DNA from 3 places in the Streptococcus hepaticus genome. Region 1 is predicted to be linked to each of the others. Evidence: predicted binding sites of a transcription regulator. Region 1 holds the regulator's gene; each other region holds the start of a gene.

The links. Region 1 encodes CtsR, which represses protease genes until heat stress. Its sites were predicted from a motif close to TTGGTCAAAAAAGGTCAAANA; they were not measured.
Region 2: ACHUFA_RS01425 (ATP-dependent Clp protease ATP-binding subunit) is a predicted target of CtsR. The motif match lies at 3,504-3,524, and genes of this name have one in related genera.
Region 3: ACHUFA_RS03395 (ATP-dependent Clp protease proteolytic subunit) is a predicted target of CtsR. The motif match lies at 3,066-3,086, and genes of this name have one in related genera.

Annotation. Positions count from the first base shown of each region.
Region 1 covers NZ_JBINIY010000001.1:34,181-40,316, reverse strand. Annotated here, with positions in the region: gene ACHUFA_RS00185 (ATP-dependent Clp protease ATP-binding subunit) at 1-2,229, opposite strand, end outside; gene ACHUFA_RS00180 (CtsR family transcriptional regulator) at 2,231-2,689, opposite strand; gene ACHUFA_RS00175 (DUF6568 family protein) at 2,838-3,197, shown strand; gene ACHUFA_RS00170 (MFS transporter) at 3,224-4,366, opposite strand; gene tsf (translation elongation factor Ts) at 4,441-5,481, opposite strand; gene rpsB (30S ribosomal protein S2) at 5,611-6,136, opposite strand, start outside.
Region 2 covers NZ_JBINIY010000001.1:256,292-262,427, forward strand. Annotated here, with positions in the region: gene ACHUFA_RS01415 (PTS system mannose/fructose/sorbose family transporter subunit IID) at 1-66, shown strand, start outside; gene ACHUFA_RS01420 (LacI family DNA-binding transcriptional regulator) at 201-1,202, shown strand; gene ACHUFA_RS01425 (ATP-dependent Clp protease ATP-binding subunit) at 1,237-3,465, opposite strand; gene ACHUFA_RS01430 (DUF1797 family protein) at 3,680-3,910, shown strand; gene ACHUFA_RS01435 (amino acid ABC transporter permease) at 4,029-4,715, shown strand; gene ACHUFA_RS01440 (amino acid ABC transporter ATP-binding protein) at 4,708-5,442, shown strand; gene brnQ (branched-chain amino acid transport system II carrier protein) at 5,464-6,136, opposite strand, start outside.
Region 3 covers NZ_JBINIY010000002.1:200,192-206,327, forward strand. Annotated here, with positions in the region: gene ACHUFA_RS03370 (glycoside hydrolase family 13 protein) at 1-59, shown strand, start outside; gene upp (uracil phosphoribosyltransferase) at 135-764, shown strand; gene ACHUFA_RS03380 (DUF4097 family beta strand repeat-containing protein) at 817-1,854, opposite strand; gene ACHUFA_RS03385 (DUF1700 domain-containing protein) at 1,851-2,618, opposite strand; gene ACHUFA_RS03390 (PadR family transcriptional regulator) at 2,605-2,931, opposite strand; gene ACHUFA_RS03395 (ATP-dependent Clp protease proteolytic subunit) at 3,118-3,720, shown strand; gene ACHUFA_RS03400 (DUF2129 domain-containing protein) at 3,789-4,037, shown strand; gene ACHUFA_RS03405 (ABC transporter substrate-binding protein) at 4,150-5,328, shown strand; gene ACHUFA_RS03410 (branched-chain amino acid ABC transporter permease) at 5,681-6,136, shown strand, end outside.

The sequences.
Region 1 (6,136 bases):
AGCAATCACAGCGTAAAGCGGTTTAACCATGACCTTAACTACTTCTTCCATATCCTTGTCTGACAAGCTGTGGAAAACAACCTTTTCATCAATACGGTTGATAAATTCTGGGCGATAAGCTTTTTTCAACTCTTCAAAAATCCGTTTTTCCACATGAGCCTGATTATGAGACAAGTCTGCTGCACCAAAACCAACTGTTTTATCATCTCGCAAGGCTGTTGCACCTAGATTAGACGTCATGATAATAATAGTATTTGAAAAATCAACTTTGCATCCCTTATTGTCCGTCAAAACACCATCATCCAAGACCTGCAAGAGGACATTGAAAATATCAGGATGAGCTTTTTCCACCTCATCAAAAAGAAGAACAGAGTAAGGCTTATTGCGAACTTTTTCAGTTAATTCGCCACCTTCTTCATAACCAACATAACCAGGAGGCGCTCCATTTAAGCGAGAAGCCGCAAATTTTTCCATATACTCAGACATGTCAAAACGAATAAGAGCTGATTCATCATCAAAGAGCACTTCTGCCAGCGCCTTGGCTAACTCTGTCTTACCGACGCCAGTTGGTCCCAAGAACATGAAGGAACCGATGGGACGTTTCCCTGTACGAATACCTGATTGATTTCGACGAATAGCACGGCTAATGGCGGAAATCGCTTGGTCTTGACCAATCACGCGCTTGTGCAATTCATTTTCTAGATTGAGGTATTTCTTAGCATCAGTCTTGCTTAACTTCGTCACAGGAATCCCTGACAAGCGACTAAGTGTTTCCAGAACACGGTCTTCGGTCACTTTGAGCTCATAGCTGGTGGCTTGCGCTGCAGCATCCATTTCCTTGACTAAAAGACTGGCAACCGTCTTATATTTCCCAGCTAAGAGGGCCTGATCAGCAGCAGAGATATGCGAATCTTGAACCACTGCAGTCCGACTATTTTGAACTGTAGCGCTAGCTTCATCCAGCAAATCAATAGCTGAGTCTGGCAAATTTTTTCCTGTCAAATAGCGTTTAGCAAATTTTGCAGCCGTCACAATGGCCTCATCTGTAATTTCTACCTGATGATGAACCTCGTAAGATTGTTTCAGACCACGTAAAATAGCAATACTATCCTCTACACTTGGCTCCTCAACCGTTATCTTGGCAAAACGACGAGAAAGAGCTGCATCCTTTTCAATATGCTTTTGGTACTCATCCTGCGTTGTCGCCCCTACCATATGGAGTGTCCCACGAGAAAGGGCTGGTTTCAAGATATTGGCTGCATCTAGGGTTGAGTCAATCCCTGAACCTGACCCCATAATAGTGTGAAGCTCATCAATAAAAAGAATAACCTTACCATCTTCTTCAATATCATTAATGATATTGTTCATCCGTTCTTCAAAGTCTCCGCGGAAACGAGTCCCTGCCACAACTGACATGAGCTCTAATTCGAAGACGCGCATACCAGCTAGACTAGCAGGCACTTCACCATTTGCAACACGTTGCGCCAAGCCCAGTGCCAAGGCTGTTTTTCCGACACCTGCTTCCCCAACTAAGACAGGATTGTTCTTAGTCTTTCGTGATAAAATTTGGATCATACGGGAAATTTCTTGATCCCGACCAATAACAGGTTCCATTTTGCCTTCTTTGGCTAATGCTGTCAAATCACGACTATAGTCTTCCAAACCACCACTTTGTGACTGTGGCATGCCCATCATCCCTGTTGCTGCTGTTTGAGGGCTTGGGGTCCCTCGAAGAATAAGACGAATAGCCTTCAAATCTTCCTTGCTAAAACCAGCCTTGATTTCCAAATTTTTTCGCAAATCAACCAAGCGAATCTTATCATCTGAATCCTCCAAATGAAAACCAACTCTGTCTAAAATCAATACCGCTGTCGAACGCTTATCTAAGAGCATGGCAAGGAACAAATGCTCCGTCCCCAACTGACTCGCCTTAACAACTTCTGCAATTTTTTCAGCTAATTCCATAGTTTCTTTAGCCTTTTTAGACTGTGGTAACAGATTTGTTAGCGAAACTTGCTCCTGATAGAGACGATCAGTTACTAGATAAACCACCTCTTCATAGTCAGACGCATCCACTGGATACTCTGCCAAAACAGTCCCAGCAATCGTATCTTGATTGACCACAAAAGCCAACAAAAAATGCCAGGTTTCAATAAACTCACTACCATAACGGTGAGCAATAATCTGAGCATCCTCTAAAGCACGCTCCACTCCAATCGAATACTTCATTCTAATCCTCTTTCCTGTCAATCTTACTCAAAATCTCACGCATCATCCGAGCGCGAATAAAGGAAGCCTCTTCACCTAGCACTTCATTTCTAGCTGTAGCTAAAAACAAATTGCCCTCTCTTTCTGTAATCAAGTCCTCATCAAACAAGAGCTGCATCAAATCTTGAAAGACTGGCCAAGACAGACTAATGCCCATATTTTTCTGCAAATCACGAATCAAGTCATGCTTGTCTGAAAACGTTACTCGTCCAATGCGAATGTAGCCTCCGCCACCACGCTTACTCTCCACAATGTAGCCACGGCTGGCTGTAAACCGTGTTTTAATGACATAATTAATCTGGCTAGGCACTACCTCAAATCGACTGGCCAATTCGCTCCGCTTGAGCTCTGCCACACTAGCTGTCTCCAAAATGGCCTTGATGTGTTCTTCAATATAATCCGATGTATTTTTCACGACCAACTCATTCCTTTCCACACTGACTAACTTTGACTATTCTTTTATTATATCGAAAATGAAGCCATTTGGAAAGCAAAGACCACTTTCATTCCCTCTTACTTGAAACTTCTTAACGATTTTACTATACTAAGAAAAAGGAGAAGGAGAAATCATGTTTAGTCCACAAGAATTTTTAGAAGCCGTTCAACACTTTACTGCTGTTACCCCCTCAGAAGCACAAGAATTACTCCTCAAAAAAGAGGGAGGACTGCTTTTTATAGGCCGCGAATCCTGTTCATTCTGTAGACGATTCTGCCAAACCTTGTTAGAATTTTTCAAAGAAGAAAAGCAAGAAGTTTACTTTCTTCATAGCCAACATCCTGATTATTCTCCACTGGAAATAGCTGAGCTCCGCAATCAATACCAGGTTGTTACCGTCCCTGGTCTTCTCTACGCAGCAACAGACGGTGTCCGCGTTCATTGCGATTCCAGTATGACAGCCGACCAAATCCGTGAATTCATCTCATATTAAAAATCCGAGAAAACTCTCGGATTTCTTTATTTTTTCGCAAAACGATAAACAACCAAAGCCAGAACCATCATTCCCGCAGTCAGGTAGAATGGCAAGACAAAAACATCTAAGGAAAGAGCAGCTAACAGTTTCGTTAAAATAAGTGGCGTCAAAATAACCCCAATATTTCCGGCTGTAATGGCCATACTGGTTACGAAGTTAATCTGTTTGAGCTGATACTGCTTGGCAATAGCATTGAAAACTGAAGACATGCCACCAACAAAACTAGCTCCAATCAAAATTGCTCCAATATAAAAGAGCACTTGATGATTACCCAAAGCAAACATGAGATTTCCCAATCCTATCATCCCCAACATTGTTGGTAAGGTATTTTCTTGCAAGATTTTGGCTAATTTCCCAAAGAAAATTCCCAAAACAATCCCTGAAAAAGCCAATAAGGTTAACATTTGACTAGAAGCCAAGCCACTATAACCATAACGAGTCACCATCAGACTCGGAATTTTAACAGTTGCACCAATATAGGCAATCCCAATCAAGAAAGTTATCAACATCCAAAGGACAACACCTTTGTCAAAAACAAGAGATTTTTCTACAGTTTCTTCTGAATTTGGAATTTCATCCACAAGTTTGTGGAAAACAAGGAGAACTGGCAGAGCCAAAAGATAGACAAGGAAGATATAACGAACTCCTAACAACATAGCAAAACCAACCAAGAAAGTCGTCACTGTTTTACCGATGTTCAACACAGCAGTCCGCAATCCAATCATCCCCGCACGCTTTTCGCCATCAAAATAATCACTAATCAAGCTGATAGAAAGAGAATTGTAAAGACCGATTCCCACTCCAAGTAAAAGACGGCTTAGTAAAACAAGTTGAAATTGTTGGCTAGCAAAAGAAAGCAAACCTGACAACAAAATCAAGACCAATCCAAGCTCAACAGTCCGTTTTTTCCCTAGCTTGGTCACAATCACATTACTTAAGATAACAACGATTGTAATGGTCATGGCAGGAATGGTTACCAAGGTTTCAACAGAAGTCAAGGTCAGTTTCGGATTTGCTGCATGATAAAAGTCATATAACTTTGGAATAGCGGGCGCAATAGCCAAGTGGGACATTAAAAAGAAAGAGATAGAGAGCAGAGCTGCACTCAAATAATTTTGTTTTTTCATAATTCCTCAACATAATAAAACAACAGAAAAGGCTGACGACCTGCGCCAGCCTCCATCATCTGTTGTAAATCTTATTATTTACCAAGAGCTGCTGCCATTGTAGCTGCAACTTCCGCTTCAAAGTCGTTTGAAGCTTTTTCGATACCGTCACCAACTTCGAAACGAGCAAATGTTACGGCTTTAGCGTTTACTGATTCAAGGTAAGCTTCAACTGTTTTGCTGTCGTCCATGATGTAAACTTGAGCAAGAAGTGTGTAAGCTTGGTCAACTTTCGTGTTGTCAAGCATGAAGCGGTCCATTTTACCTGGAAGGATTTTGTCCCAGATTTTTTCTGGTTTGCCTTCAGCAGCCAATTCAGCCTTGATAGCTTCTTCTGCAGCAGCAACAACTTCTTCAGTCAATTGAGCTTTTGAACCATATTGCAAGTGTGGAAGAGCTGGTTTACCAACCATTGCACGGCTTTCGTTATCTTGGTCAATAACGTGGTTCAATTGAGCCAATTCATCTTTAACGAATTGTGGGTCCAATTCAGTGTATGAAAGAACTTGTGGTTTCATGGCTGCAACGTGCATTGAAACTTGTTTAGCAAGAGCATCGTCGCCACCTTCGATAACAGTGATAACACCGATACGGCCACCGTTGTGTTGGTAAGCACCGAAGTGTTGCTCGTCAGTTTTTTCAACCAAAGCAAAACGACGGAATGAGATTTTTTCTCCGATTGTAGCAGTTGCTGATACAAATGCTTGTTCCAAAGTTTCACCTGAAGGCATTACCAAAGCAAGTGCTTCTTCATTGTTAGCTGGTTTGCCTTCTGCGATAACTTTAGCTGTTTCGTTTACCAAAGTAACGAATTGGTCGTTTTTCGCAACGAAGTCAGTTTCAGCATTCACTTCGATAACTGCTGCAACGTTACCGTTAACGTAAACACCAGTCAAACCTTCAGCGGCAACACGGTCAGCTTTTTTAGCTGCCTTAGCCATACCTTTTTCGCGAAGCAATTCAATCGCTTTTTCGATATCACCGTCAGTTTCTACCAATGCTTTTTTAGCGTCCATAACGCCAGCACCTGATTTTTCACGCAATTCTTTAACAAGTTTAGCTGTGATTTCTGCCATGTCTATTCTCCTATTAGTTGATTTAGTTTAAATATAAAAACGAGACAGAGCGGTCTGCATCTGCCCCGTTTTAGTGTGTATTTACAAAGTTAATTTGAATGGCACTTGGACTACTGTCCTCGTTGATTCTTATTTACCTTCAACAACTTCAACCAATTCTTCGATTGATTCAGTTGATGCTGGTTCAGCAGCCAATTCAGCTTCTACTGCTGCAACGCTGTCTTCACCTTGGTTACCTTCAATGATAGCGTCAGCCATTTTAGCTGTAATCAATTTAACAGCGCGGATAGCGTCATCGTTAGCTGGGATGATAACATCGATATCATCTGGATCAGTGTTTGTGTCAACCATCGCTACAACTGGGATACCCAATTTTTTAGCTTCTTTAACAGCGATTTGTTCTTTATGTGGGTCAACAACGAACATTACGTCTGGAATACGTGGCATATCAGCGATACCACCCAAGAATTTTTCAAGACGAGCACGTTGTTTGTTAAGAAGTGCAACTTCTTTCTTAGGAAGAACTTCAAAAGTTCCTTCTTCTTCCATGCGGTTAATTTCTTTCAAACGAGCGATACGTTTTTGGATTGTACCCCAGTTTGTAAGAGTTCCACCCAACCAACGGTGGTTGATGAAATATTGACCAGCACGAAGA
Region 2 (6,136 bases), 220 kb from region 1:
TACTGGTTGGTACTCTTGACAGTTGTCATCGGTATTATCGGTAGCTGGTTGGGAATCCTTGCCTAATCTATACATGTCGCTTTGGGATGGACAGAATTGTTCATCCCATTTTTGTCTCAAATACATAGTTTTTTCTGAAAAAAGTTTTTTTACGTGATATAATAAAAGGAAGAATTCGCTAACAAAGGAGGTGTGCGGATATGGGAAAGAAAATCACGATTACGGATATTGCCAAATTGGCAGGGACGTCTAAGACAACGGTATCTTTCTACTTGAATAAACGCTTTGATAAAATGTCCGACGAAACACGAGAGCGAATTCAGGCAGTAGTGGAGGAAACGGGCTATCGACCAAGTATGGTGGCGCGCAGCCTCAATTCTAAAAATAGTAAGTTGATTGGTGTTTTGATAGGAGATATCACTAACACCTTCTCTAATCAAATTGTCAAAGGGATTGAAAATGTGACCCAGAAAAAAGGCTATCAAGTCTTGATTGGCAATAGTAATTACGATTCAAAAAATGAAGATCAATATATTGAAAATATGCTCAATATGGGAGTAGAAGGATTTATTATTCAGCCGACTTCTAACTTCCGTAAGTACAGCCGAATTATTGAGGATAAGCAAAAACACATGGTCTTCTTTGATAGTCAACTCTATGAGCACAAGACAAATTGGGTGAAAACCAATAATTATGATGCTGTCTATGATATGGTGCAGGCCAGTATTGCAAAAGGCTATGAAAAATTTATTATGGTGACAGCAGATACCAGCCTACTTAGTACGCGAATTGAACGGGCCTCGGGTTTTGTGGATGCTTTGACAGAAAGTGGTCACGATTACGATAGTTTGGTCATTGATAATGGCCCAGATATGGAAAAAGATATTCAGCAATTTTTAGCAGAGACGGTTCCAGCGGATCAGAAGACCTTGGTATTCGCGCCAAATTGCTGGGCCTTACCAACCGTTTTGTCAGCTATGAAGCACTTGAAACTAGATATGCCACGAGTAGGACTTATCGGCTTTGACAATTTAGAGTGGACAGATTTTTCTTCTCCAACAGTTTCTACTATTGTGCAACCAGCTTTTGAAGAAGGCCAAGAAGCAGCGCGCATTTTAATTGATGAAATTGAAGGACATGCTCAGGTGGAAAATCAACAAATTTTCGATTGTCATGTGGAATGGAAAGACTCAACTTATTAAAGAAATAGAAAAAACAGACCGCGGTCTGTTTTTTCTATGCTTTTGTAGCAGCTTTGATTTGGATATTACCGCTTGATGTCATGACGGCACGTAGATTTTTCTCGTTTGGATTTTCCAAGTAGAAATCTGTAATGGCGTCTTCGATTTGGTCTTGAATGGTACGACGCAATGGACGGGCACCCATTTTTGGATCATAGCCCAAGTCAACTAATTTTTCCTTGACCTTATCGGTGACATGAAGGCTGATACCGTTGCTTGACAAGCGTTTATTGACATCATCAAGCATGAGGCTGACAATCTTAAGAAGGTTAGCTTTGCTAAGGGCTTGGAATTCAATGATACCGTCAAAACGGTTCATAAATTCAGGACTGAAGAAGTTGCCAAGTTGTCCTAAGACAGACTGGCTACGATTTTCCAGTGCAGCACCAAAACCAACGGAAGCCTCAACCTTACCAGTACCTGCATTTGAGGTCATGATGATAATGGTATCTTTGAAGCTGACTGTTCGACCTTGACCATCTGTCAATCGACCATCATCAAGGACTTGTAAGAACATGTGCATGACATCTGGATGTGCCTTTTCAACCTCGTCAAGCAAGATGAGAGAATAAGGATTACGGCGAACTTTTTCAGTCAATTGCCCAGCTTCTTCATAGCCGACATAACCTGGAGGCGCACCAACCAGCTTGGCGACAGCGTGTTTTTCCATGTATTCGGACATGTCGAATCGAATCATACTATCAGCTGAGCCAAAGAGCTCGATTGCTAACTGCTTAGAAAGTTCTGTTTTACCGACACCAGTTGGACCGACAAAGAGGAAGCTACCGATAGGACGATTTGGACTTCCAAGTCCGACACGGTTGCGACGAATGGCTTTGGCAATCTTATCTACAGCCTCATCTTGACCGATGACATGAGCCTTGAGGTCACTTGCTAGATGGATGAGTTGAGTTTGTTCTTTTTCCTTCAAATCACCAACAGGAATATTGGTTTTCTGCTCGATAATGGCTTCGATTTCTTTTTCAGTAATCAGAGGAATATCCTCTTCACTAAGGCTGGTTTTCTGCATTTCCTTGTATTTGGCAATTTGGTCACGGTAGTAGGCAGCCTTTTCAAAATCTTCATCTTGAGTTGCTTGCGCTTTGCGATTTTCAGCATCAATCAAGCGTTTGTCAATTTCTTTTGGATCAACGAAGTTGAGAGTCAGATTCATTTTTGACCCAGATTCATCTAGCAAGTCAATGGCCTTATCAGGCAGGAAGCGATCTTGGATATAGCGGTTGGAAAGAACTGCAGCCGCTTCAATCGCCTCATCAGTATAGCGAACATGGTGGTAGTCTTGGTATTTGTTTTGCAAGCCTTTTAGAATGGTGATGGTCTCGTCCACACTTGGTTCCTCCACCTTGACTGGTTGCATGCGGCGTTCAAGAGCTGCATCTTTTTCGATAATGCGGTATTCGTTGAGAGTGGTTGCGCCGACCAATTGGAGTTCGCCACGGGCAAGGGCTGGTTTGAGAATATTTCCAGCGTCCATATTTCCATCACCAGCAGAGCCGGCCCCTACGATTTCATGGATTTCGTCAATGAAGAGAATGACTTCACGACGATTGCGAATTTCTTCCATGAGCTTTTGCATCCGCTCTTCAAATTGTCCACGGATACCGGTTCCTTGCACCAGGCTGACCACATCAAGGCGGATGACTTCCTTACCTTGTAGTTTTTGTGGAACAGCGCCGTCAACAATTTTTTGAGCTAGTCCTTCGACAACGGCTGTTTTACCGACACCAGGTTCTCCGATGAGGACAGGATTGTTTTTGGTGCGACGGTTGAGGATTTCAATCACGCGTGTGATTTCTTCGTCACGGCCGATGACAGGGTCAATGTCTCCACGGCGAGCAATATCGGTCACGTTAATCCCAAATTCTTCCAGAAGACCATTAGGCTGCTGAGGTTCCTGCGGTCTTTGAGGTGGAATATTACCGCCTCTGTTTTGTCCTGCTTGGGTTGGTGGTGTTTTCCCGTAATTTGGATTTCCGGCTGGCGTACGTCCTGTAATGCCTCCAATATTATTAAAAAACTCGCTGAAAGGATCCATATCATTTGGATTATGGAAATCTCCCAGTCCTTTCAAAATGGCATTGTTTGGATCTGTCTTCATAATCTGGTAACAATTGTGGCAGAGATCCACTTGCTGTTGTTTTCCGTTAAGGTTAGTATAGAGATGAATGGTTGCGTCGTTCATGTGGCAATTTTGGCATAACATAGGCATTCTTCTTTCTTTCAAACTTGTGTATTTTATCAATAGTCAATAAAGGTCAAATACAGTTTTATTATAACAAGATTTACTTAAAATGCAAGAATCTGCTATGATTGAGAGAGAATTTTCCTGTAAAAAAACGAGACTTTCAAGAATATTGTAAGACTTTTCAAGGAAAGTATGGTAGAATACATGTATATAAAGAAATAGGAGAATTGACATGGAATCACATTTGGTGAGAATTATCAGTCGATTGGAAGCAATGGCTACTGACGGTGGCACATTGAAACGTAACTTTGAACGTGATGGCGTTGTGGTTGCTGAGGTTGCTTTCAGTCACGACGAAGAAAATGGCTCTGTATTTACCTTGCGCGATGTTGCTGCTCGTGAAACTTATACCTTCGACAGCATCGACCTTATCGCCATGGAAATTTATGAGTTGTTGTATTAAAAAGAAGCACGCAGGTGCTTTTTTTTATGTTTGAAAATGAATATTTATATCAAAGTAATTGAATAATTATTCTGCTTGTGTTATAGTAATATTTATTTTAGAAAAGATAGGATAAGAAATGAATTTTTCGTTTTTACCAAAATATTTGGATTATTATAATTATGGTGCAGTTGTTACGCTCATTATTGCTGCCTGTGTTGTCTTCTTTGGAAGCGTATTGGGGATTCTCTTGGCATTTGGTCAACGAAGCAAGTTCAAGCCTTTAGTCTGGTTTTGCAATATCTATATCTGGATTTTCCGTGGAACCCCAATGGTGGTACAGATTATGATTGCATTTGCTATGATGCACATTGCTGCGCCTTCTTTTAAACTTGGTATTTTATCCGTTGATTTGTCACGTTTGTTGCCAGGGATTATCATCATTTCCATGAACTCAGGTGCTTATGTTTCTGAGACGGTTCGTGCAGGGATCAATGCGGTGCCAAAGGGGCAGTTAGAAGCTGCTTACTCTCTAGGTATTCGTCCTAAGCAAGCTATGCGCTACGTTATCATGCCTCAGGCGCTGAAAAATATTTTACCGGCTTTGGGAAATGAATTTATCACCATTGTCAAAGACAGTTCGCTCTTGTCTACTATCGGGGTGATGGAGTTGTGGAATGGTGCGCAGACAGTTCAGTCAACCTCTTACATTCCATTGACACCACTGATTTTTGCAGCCTTTTATTACTTGATTATGACAAGTATTTTAACCTTGATTATGCAAGTATTTGAAAGAATTTTGAACAAAGGAGCTCAACATGTCTGATGCCATTATTTCAATCAAAGATTTACACAAATATTATGGAGATAATGAAGTTCTGAAAGGGATTGACCTAGACATTCAACAGGGGGAAGTGGTCGTGATTATTGGCCCTTCTGGTTCTGGTAAATCTACTTTCTTACGCACCATGAATTTGCTGGAAGTACCTACCAAGGGAACGGTTACTTTTGAGGGTGTCGATATTACGGACAAATCCAATGATATTTTCAAAATGCGGGAAAAGATGGGCATGGTTTTCCAACAATTTAACCTCTTTCCAAACATGACGGTTTTGAAAAATATTACTTTGTCACCTATCAAAACAAAGGGGATTGCTAAGTTTGAAGCAGAAGCTAAGGCGCGTGAATTGTTAGAAACAGTTGGCTTGCCAGACAAGGCTGACGCCTACCCTCAGAGTCTGTCTGGTGGTCAGCAGCAACGGATTGCTATCGCGCGTGGTCTGGCTATGGATCCAGATGTTCTCCTTTTTGATGAGCCCACTTCAGCGCTTGACCCAGAGATGGTTGGCGAAGTACTGGCTGTTATGCAAGATTTGGCGAAGTCAGGGATGACTATGGTGATTGTAACCCATGAAATGGGCTTTGCACGTGAAGTGGCAGACCGTGTTATCTTCATGGACGGTGGCTACATTGTCGAAGAAGGGACACCAGAGCAAGTCTTTGAACACACTCGTGAAGAACGGACCAAGGATTTCTTATCGAAAGTTTTGTAATCAAAAAAAGGATAGTTTGCGCTATCCTTTTTTGCTGGTTTGAAATTGTAATACGATGAACCCGATGAGGTAGCCAGTCACGCTAAAGCAAATCCATCCCAAGGAGTAGGCACCGAAAGGAATAGTGTCACGGAAGAAATGGCTAAGTGTCTGGGGCATTTGGAAGAGGTAGGTGAGCTCAGCTAGGCTTTCAGTCGCGTCATAGAGAGCTGGGAAGAGCGTAAAGAAAATAGTTGTTCGATAAACCAAAGGATGATTGTGGTAGAGTTTTCGACTTAGCACCAGAAAAATCAAGGTAATGGTTAGGGGGTAAAAAAGATAGAGAACAGGTGTTGACCAACGGATGATGACATCCAAACCACCAAAGTAAAAACTTGCTGATAGGAGTGTAAAAATTTGTGTCCATCTTACTTGTGACAATCTAGGAAAAATTTTGTGGAAGTAAGAAGAACTAGAAGTGATTAATCCTGTTGCAGTTGTGAGACAAGCTAAGAAAATAGCAACTCCCAAGCAGGCTTGGCCAATATTTCCTAAGAAAAATCTTGCAGTATGGCTGAGAATTTGTCCCCCATTGACTGGATCACCGTTGTAGGTAAAGAGTCCCACCTTCATAAAGAAGAGGGATTGGGAAGTGGCACCGATGCGACCGATGAAAACATAAATAAAAGCTAGCAATCCAATCGCGATGAGACCG
Region 3 (6,136 bases), on a different contig from region 1:
CAGCAGAAGAGAAACAAGATTCTCTTCGCCCTTACGAAGCCCTTGTTTTCAAAAAATAAAAGACTTGTCATTTTTGGCAAGCTTTTTTTGAGGATTTTTGGTAAAATAGAAAAAACACCAAAAGGAGTCTTATCATGGGAAAATTCCAAGTCATCTCACATCCGCTTATTCAACATAAATTGTCAATCCTGCGTCGCAAGGATACGTCTACAAAAGATTTCCGCGAATTGGTTGATGAAATTGCTATGTTGATGGGTTATGAAGTTTTGCGTGACTTGCCACTGGAAGACGTGGAAATTGAAACACCAATTACGACAACGGTTCAAAAACAAATTGCTGGTAAAAAATTAGCGATTGTACCAATTCTTCGTGCAGGTATCGGGATGGTTGATGGTCTCTTGAGCTTGGTACCAGCTGCCAAGGTTGGTCACATCGGTATGTATCGTGATGAAACAACATTGCAACCTGTTGAGTACTTGGTAAAATTACCAGAAGATATTGACCGCCGTCACATCTTTGTTGTTGATCCAATGCTTGCAACTGGTGGTTCAGCTATTTTGGCCATTGAGTCATTGAAAAAACGTGGTGCTTCAAACATCAAATTTGTTGCTCTTGTAGCAGCACCAGAGGGTGTTAAGGCTCTTCAAGAAGCACATCCAGATATCGACATCTATACAGCAGCGCTTGATGAAAAACTCAATGAGCATGGCTACATCGTCCCAGGTTTGGGTGACGCTGGTGACCGTTTGTTTGGTACAAAATAAATTATTAAAAAGGCAAGGAAAATGTTCCTGCCTTTTTTAGTGTCTTCTAATCTTACTGCGGTGTTCGCAAGTTAATGGTTGCATTAGTGGTGTTGATGGTTAGTTTATTTTTGCTATTTGCTACCTGTGTAGTCAGCTTGACCTCCGTATCTGTAGCAGTAATAGGGAGGTTCGCATACTTGTCTCTTATGAAAATACCCATGTTTTCGACTTGGTTTTGGAAATCCCTGCTGTCTTCGTAGTCTGGATTTTCTTCCCCTTCATAGGTATAGCCGAATTCTTTGGCAAAGGCTGCTTTATCAATCTTATTACTGATATTGAGGGAGAGCTCTGCAAGATTTTTATCCGTCAGGTCAAGATTGGTCAGGGTTAGAGATTCCGAAATAGGCTTGAAGGTATTTTCACCTAAAAGTGTCACTTGCTGCGCGTCTAATTGGTGATAGTCTGAAATAGTCACGTTTTCTAAAGTAGAGTTGGAAATATAGTTGGGTGAAGACGGTGAAGAGATAGTCAGATTCTTCAGTTTGGACTGTTGGATATTGAGACTATAGCCATTGATGTTTCCTCCTGCGATTTCGCTGTTCATAAGATTGATATTGCCATCAAAGTCAATGGTCTCAATCTTGCTATTTTCTATCGTTATTGAATTCCCATTAAACCCTTTCAATTTTTTGAGAGATTTATTTTTAGGGATTTGGATGGTGATGATTTGACTATTTAGATTTCTTTCTGCAAGAACTTCGCCAAAGACTTGTAAGAAGCCTTTTATTCTAATCTGACTGCTTCGGATGGACAAGCTCAGATTATCTTTGTCTTTGTTTAACCGAATAGAAGAGTGAAGGTTGTTGGGGGAATTGTAGTAGGAGACATGGTAACGATTGTCTGGTGATTCTTGGATAAGGACACTTTGCGGAAGATATTCAAAGGTTAAGCTACTTAAGTTAGCATAGGATTTGTGAATTTCTTGCGGTTGGCTGATGTTTTCTAACTTTTCGAGTCCGCCTGAGAAAAAGCCAATTCCTGCTAGAACCAAGCCCAAAATCACACTGGCGAAACCGACAATAATACTAATAGTTAATTTCTTTTTCATGCTCGTTTACCTCTTTTCAAAATCCAGTGGAAACAGAATTTGACAAACTGCCAAGCCCAATAGGCGAAAAAGCCAGTCAGCAAGTAGAGAAGGACGGCGCCGCCAAAAAGACAGAGTCCAATTCCCAATCCCATAAGGAAAACATGTCCACCTTGAGTAAGTAGCGTGAAGGCTTCCCAGATAAAATAGAAACTCGCAATGAAAGCAGCAAGCCCAGATATAACTCCGGCAAGAAGAAAACCGATTATTAAGAGGATAAGAAATAGCAAACCTCCAATTAAGAAAAAGAGAGCAGGAATGGCAATCGGTAGAGAAATGATGGCGAGGGTTGACAGCCAAACGGTCTTTTTAGTTTCGCGGATTTCTTGCCAGTTTTTTCCAATATAGAAGGCAAAGGCAGCGAAGCAAGATAGTAGGAAGAAAGTTAGGACTCCGAGTAAGGAATGAAAGACGAACACTAGGAAAAATGAGAATAAGAGGCAAATACCGATACCGATCAGTGTATAGAGATGCCGCTTCCCTAAGGCAACTTTCTCAGCAGCAACCTCATCATCCTCTCCCTGAATGTGACGGTCAAGGATGTTGTTAATGAGTTCGCTGGCTGCTTCTTTTGGAGTACCTAATTCTTCCATAATTCTCTCTTCCTGATCTGGACCGGCTTCGTCAAAGTATTCGTGAAAGAAAGTGAGGGCCTCTTGAAATTCTTTATGTGGTAATTTTTTCAGATGTTTTTCCAATTGGGCCAAGTATTCAGTTTTTGTCATGGCGGATGCTCCCTTCTATAATGCCGTTAATGGTACTTGTATAAGTATCCCAATCATCTTTGAGTCGGACTAGTTCCTCATGACCTAATTGGGTTAAGCTGTAGTATTTTCTCATCCTTCCTTGGTATTCTCGCGAATAGGTGGCTAATAAATCGCCTTGCTCTAAGCGTTTGAGAATGGGATAGAGAGCGGACTCTTTGATATTAGAAACTAATTTGATCGTTTGGCAAATCTCGTATCCGTAAGAGTCACTGGACTCTAATATGCTCATAATGAGAAATTCTGTCAGCGCTGCTGGAACAGGAAAATGCATCTGTCTCCCTCCTTTGTTATATATTTTTTGGATATATGTTTTTATGGTTTATATATCGAAATTTGTTATATATAAATTATAACCCTATAAATGACCACTGTCAAGAAATTATATAAAAGAGAGAATGAACTTTTTATTTGACCTTTCTTGACCAAAAAATTATAATAAAACTATTGAAATAGAGAAATGGAGAAATGTATGATTCCAGTAGTTATCGAACAAACTAGTCGTGGGGAACGTTCTTACGATATTTATTCTCGTTTATTAAAAGACCGTATTATCATGTTGACAGGTCCTGTTGAGGACAATATGGCAAACTCTGTCATTGCCCAGCTCTTATTCTTGGATGCCCAAGACCCAACCAAAGACATCTATCTTTATGTCAATACACCTGGCGGTTCTGTATCAGCAGGTCTTGCCATTGTGGACACCATGAATTTCATCAAGGCTGATGTGCAAACAATTGTCATGGGGATGGCAGCTTCAATGGGAACAATCATTGCTTCATCTGGTGCTAAAGGTAAACGTTTCATGTTGCCAAATGCTGAATACATGATTCACCAACCAATGGGGGGTACTGGTGGCGGTACGCAGCAAACAGATATGGCGATTGCAGCAGAACACCTCTTGAAAACACGTAACAATTTGGAGCAAATCTTGGCAGAAAACTCTGGTAAAACTGTTAAGCAAATCCACAAAGACGCAGAACGCGATTACTGGATGAGTGCTGAAGAAACATTGGCTTACGGCTTCATTGACAAAATCATGAAAAATACGGAACTAAAATAAGCAGTGAAAAAAAGAGAAGTTGAAGCCGACTTCTCTTTTGTGTTATAATGAAAAGAAAGGAGAAGAGCATGTTTGAGAGAGAAGAACGTTTGAGTTTAGCCGTTTATTTGCACTATAATCGTGATGCGCGTAAATTGAACCAGTACGGAGATTTGACCTATCATTCACGTCGTCTGCGTTATGCTATTTTATATGTCCGTCAAGAACAGGCAGAAGAAATCATGGCTAGTTTGAAAAAAGAGAAGTTTGTTAAGAAGGTTGTTCCATCTTATTTCAAGGAAATTGACAAGGATTTTGTGGGTTCTTTATATCGATAAAAAAGGAAAAGGTTTTCAAGAAATTCTTTTTCTTTTTTTGTTGACAATTTTCTGATAATTCAGTATATTAGTTACATCATTAAATTTATAAGGAAAGTTTAGGAAAAATCTTATGAAAAAAAGTAAATTTGCTGTGGCTCTTGTGAGTCTTGCCTCGGCTGCCATGCTTGTAGCTTGTTCAAGTGTTTCGAGCACGGGTGGTGCAGGTGCGAACGCAACTGGTACAAAAATTGGTGACACAGTTAAAGTAGGACTTAACTTAGAATTGTCAGGTGCAGTTTCTTCTTATGGTCAAACAGAAGCAAATGGTGCGAAATTGGCTGCTAAAGAAATCAATGCCAATGGTGGTGTAGATGGTAAAAAACTTGAAATTGTCTCAAAAGACAACAAGTCTGAAACAGCAGAAGCAGCAACAGTTGCAACCAGCTTGGCTAGTGAAGGTGTCAATGTCATCGTAGGTCCTGCGACTTCAGGTGCGTCAGGTGCTTCAACTTCAAGCGTTACAAAAGCAGCTGTTCCAATGATCACACCTTCAGGTACACAAACAGACTTGGTCGTAGATAGCAAAGGAAATACACAAGAGTACTTCTTCCGTACAACCTTTACAGACGGATACCAAGGTGAAATCATGTCTAAGTATGCAACAGAAAAATTGAGCGCTAAAAAAGTTGTTCTTTACTACGATAACTCATCTGACTATGGTAAAGGTGTAGCTAAGGCATTCAAAAAAGCCTTCAAAGGAGAAATTGTTGCAGAAGTAACGTTTGCTTCAGGTGACAAAGACTTCCAAGCAGCTTTAACAAAAATCAAAGACCAAAAGTTTGATGCCATCATCATGCCTGGTTACTATAATGAAACAGGTACGATTACAAAACAAGCGCGTGAACTTGGTCTCAACCAACCAATCCTTGGTTCAGATGGTTTTGACTCACCACAATATGCGGAATTGGCGACAACGTCAGCAGCTAACAATGTTTACTACCTTTCAGCATTTGTAACATCTGCAAGTGAAAAGGCAAAAGCTTTCTACGATGCCTATAAAGCAGAATACGGTGAAGAGCCATCTATGTTCTCTGCGTTGGCATATGACTCAGTTTATATGGCAGCTAAAGCAGCAGAAGGTGCGAAAACATCTGTTGACATCAAAGATAACTTGGCTAAATTGGCTGATTTTGAAGGTGTAACAGGTACAATGTCTATCGACAAAGAACACAATGTAGTGAAATCTGTTTACGTTGTGGGCTTGAAAGATGGGCAACAAGCTACAGTTGATACAGTTTCTGTAGATTAATCAAAAGAATGATGGAGCTGGGCAAAAAGTCCAACTCCTAATTTTATTTGAGCTAGAATTGCAAGACGCAGTGGTTGATTGACATCTTTGTTCGCTTTCAAGCTTCAAAGATAGCCTAATCAATTGTGCGGGGGTGGGAGAGAAAAGGTCCAGTGGACGTTTTCTGCCTGAGCTGAAAATACGGGAGCGAAGGGAACTCTTTATTACTTGCCAGGAGTTCTTTCCCACTCCCTCTTTACAGTTGGAAAATAGAAATTTTTTCGAATTGTCAGACAATATCACTTGAAAATTGTCAGAAAATTTTGTATAATGTACTGTATTTGAAAAATATTTAGAAAGATTTGGTGAACTTATGCTTCAACAACTTGTCAATGGTTTGATTCTGGGTTCTGTATATGCCTTGCTGGCACTTGGTTATACCATGGTATACGGGATTATCAAACTCATTAACTTTGCCCACGGGGACATTTATATGATTGGTGCCTTTCTGGGTTATTACCTTATCAATAATTTGACGATGATTGACAATATGGCCGTCCGTTTCTTTGTGGCTTTGCCAATTGCGATGGCACTGACAGCGGTATTGGGAGTTGTCATTGAGTTCTTGGCTTATCGTCCTTTGCGCAATTCAACACGGATTGCAGCCTTGATTACGGCTATCGGTGTATCCTTCTTCTTGGAATACACCATGGTTTATTTCTTCTCGGCGAATGTTCGTCCCTTCCCACAAGCCGTTGAAACCATCAAGTTTAGCCTTGGTCCAATTAGCGTGACCAATATTCAGCTCTTGATTCTAGGCATTTCCTTG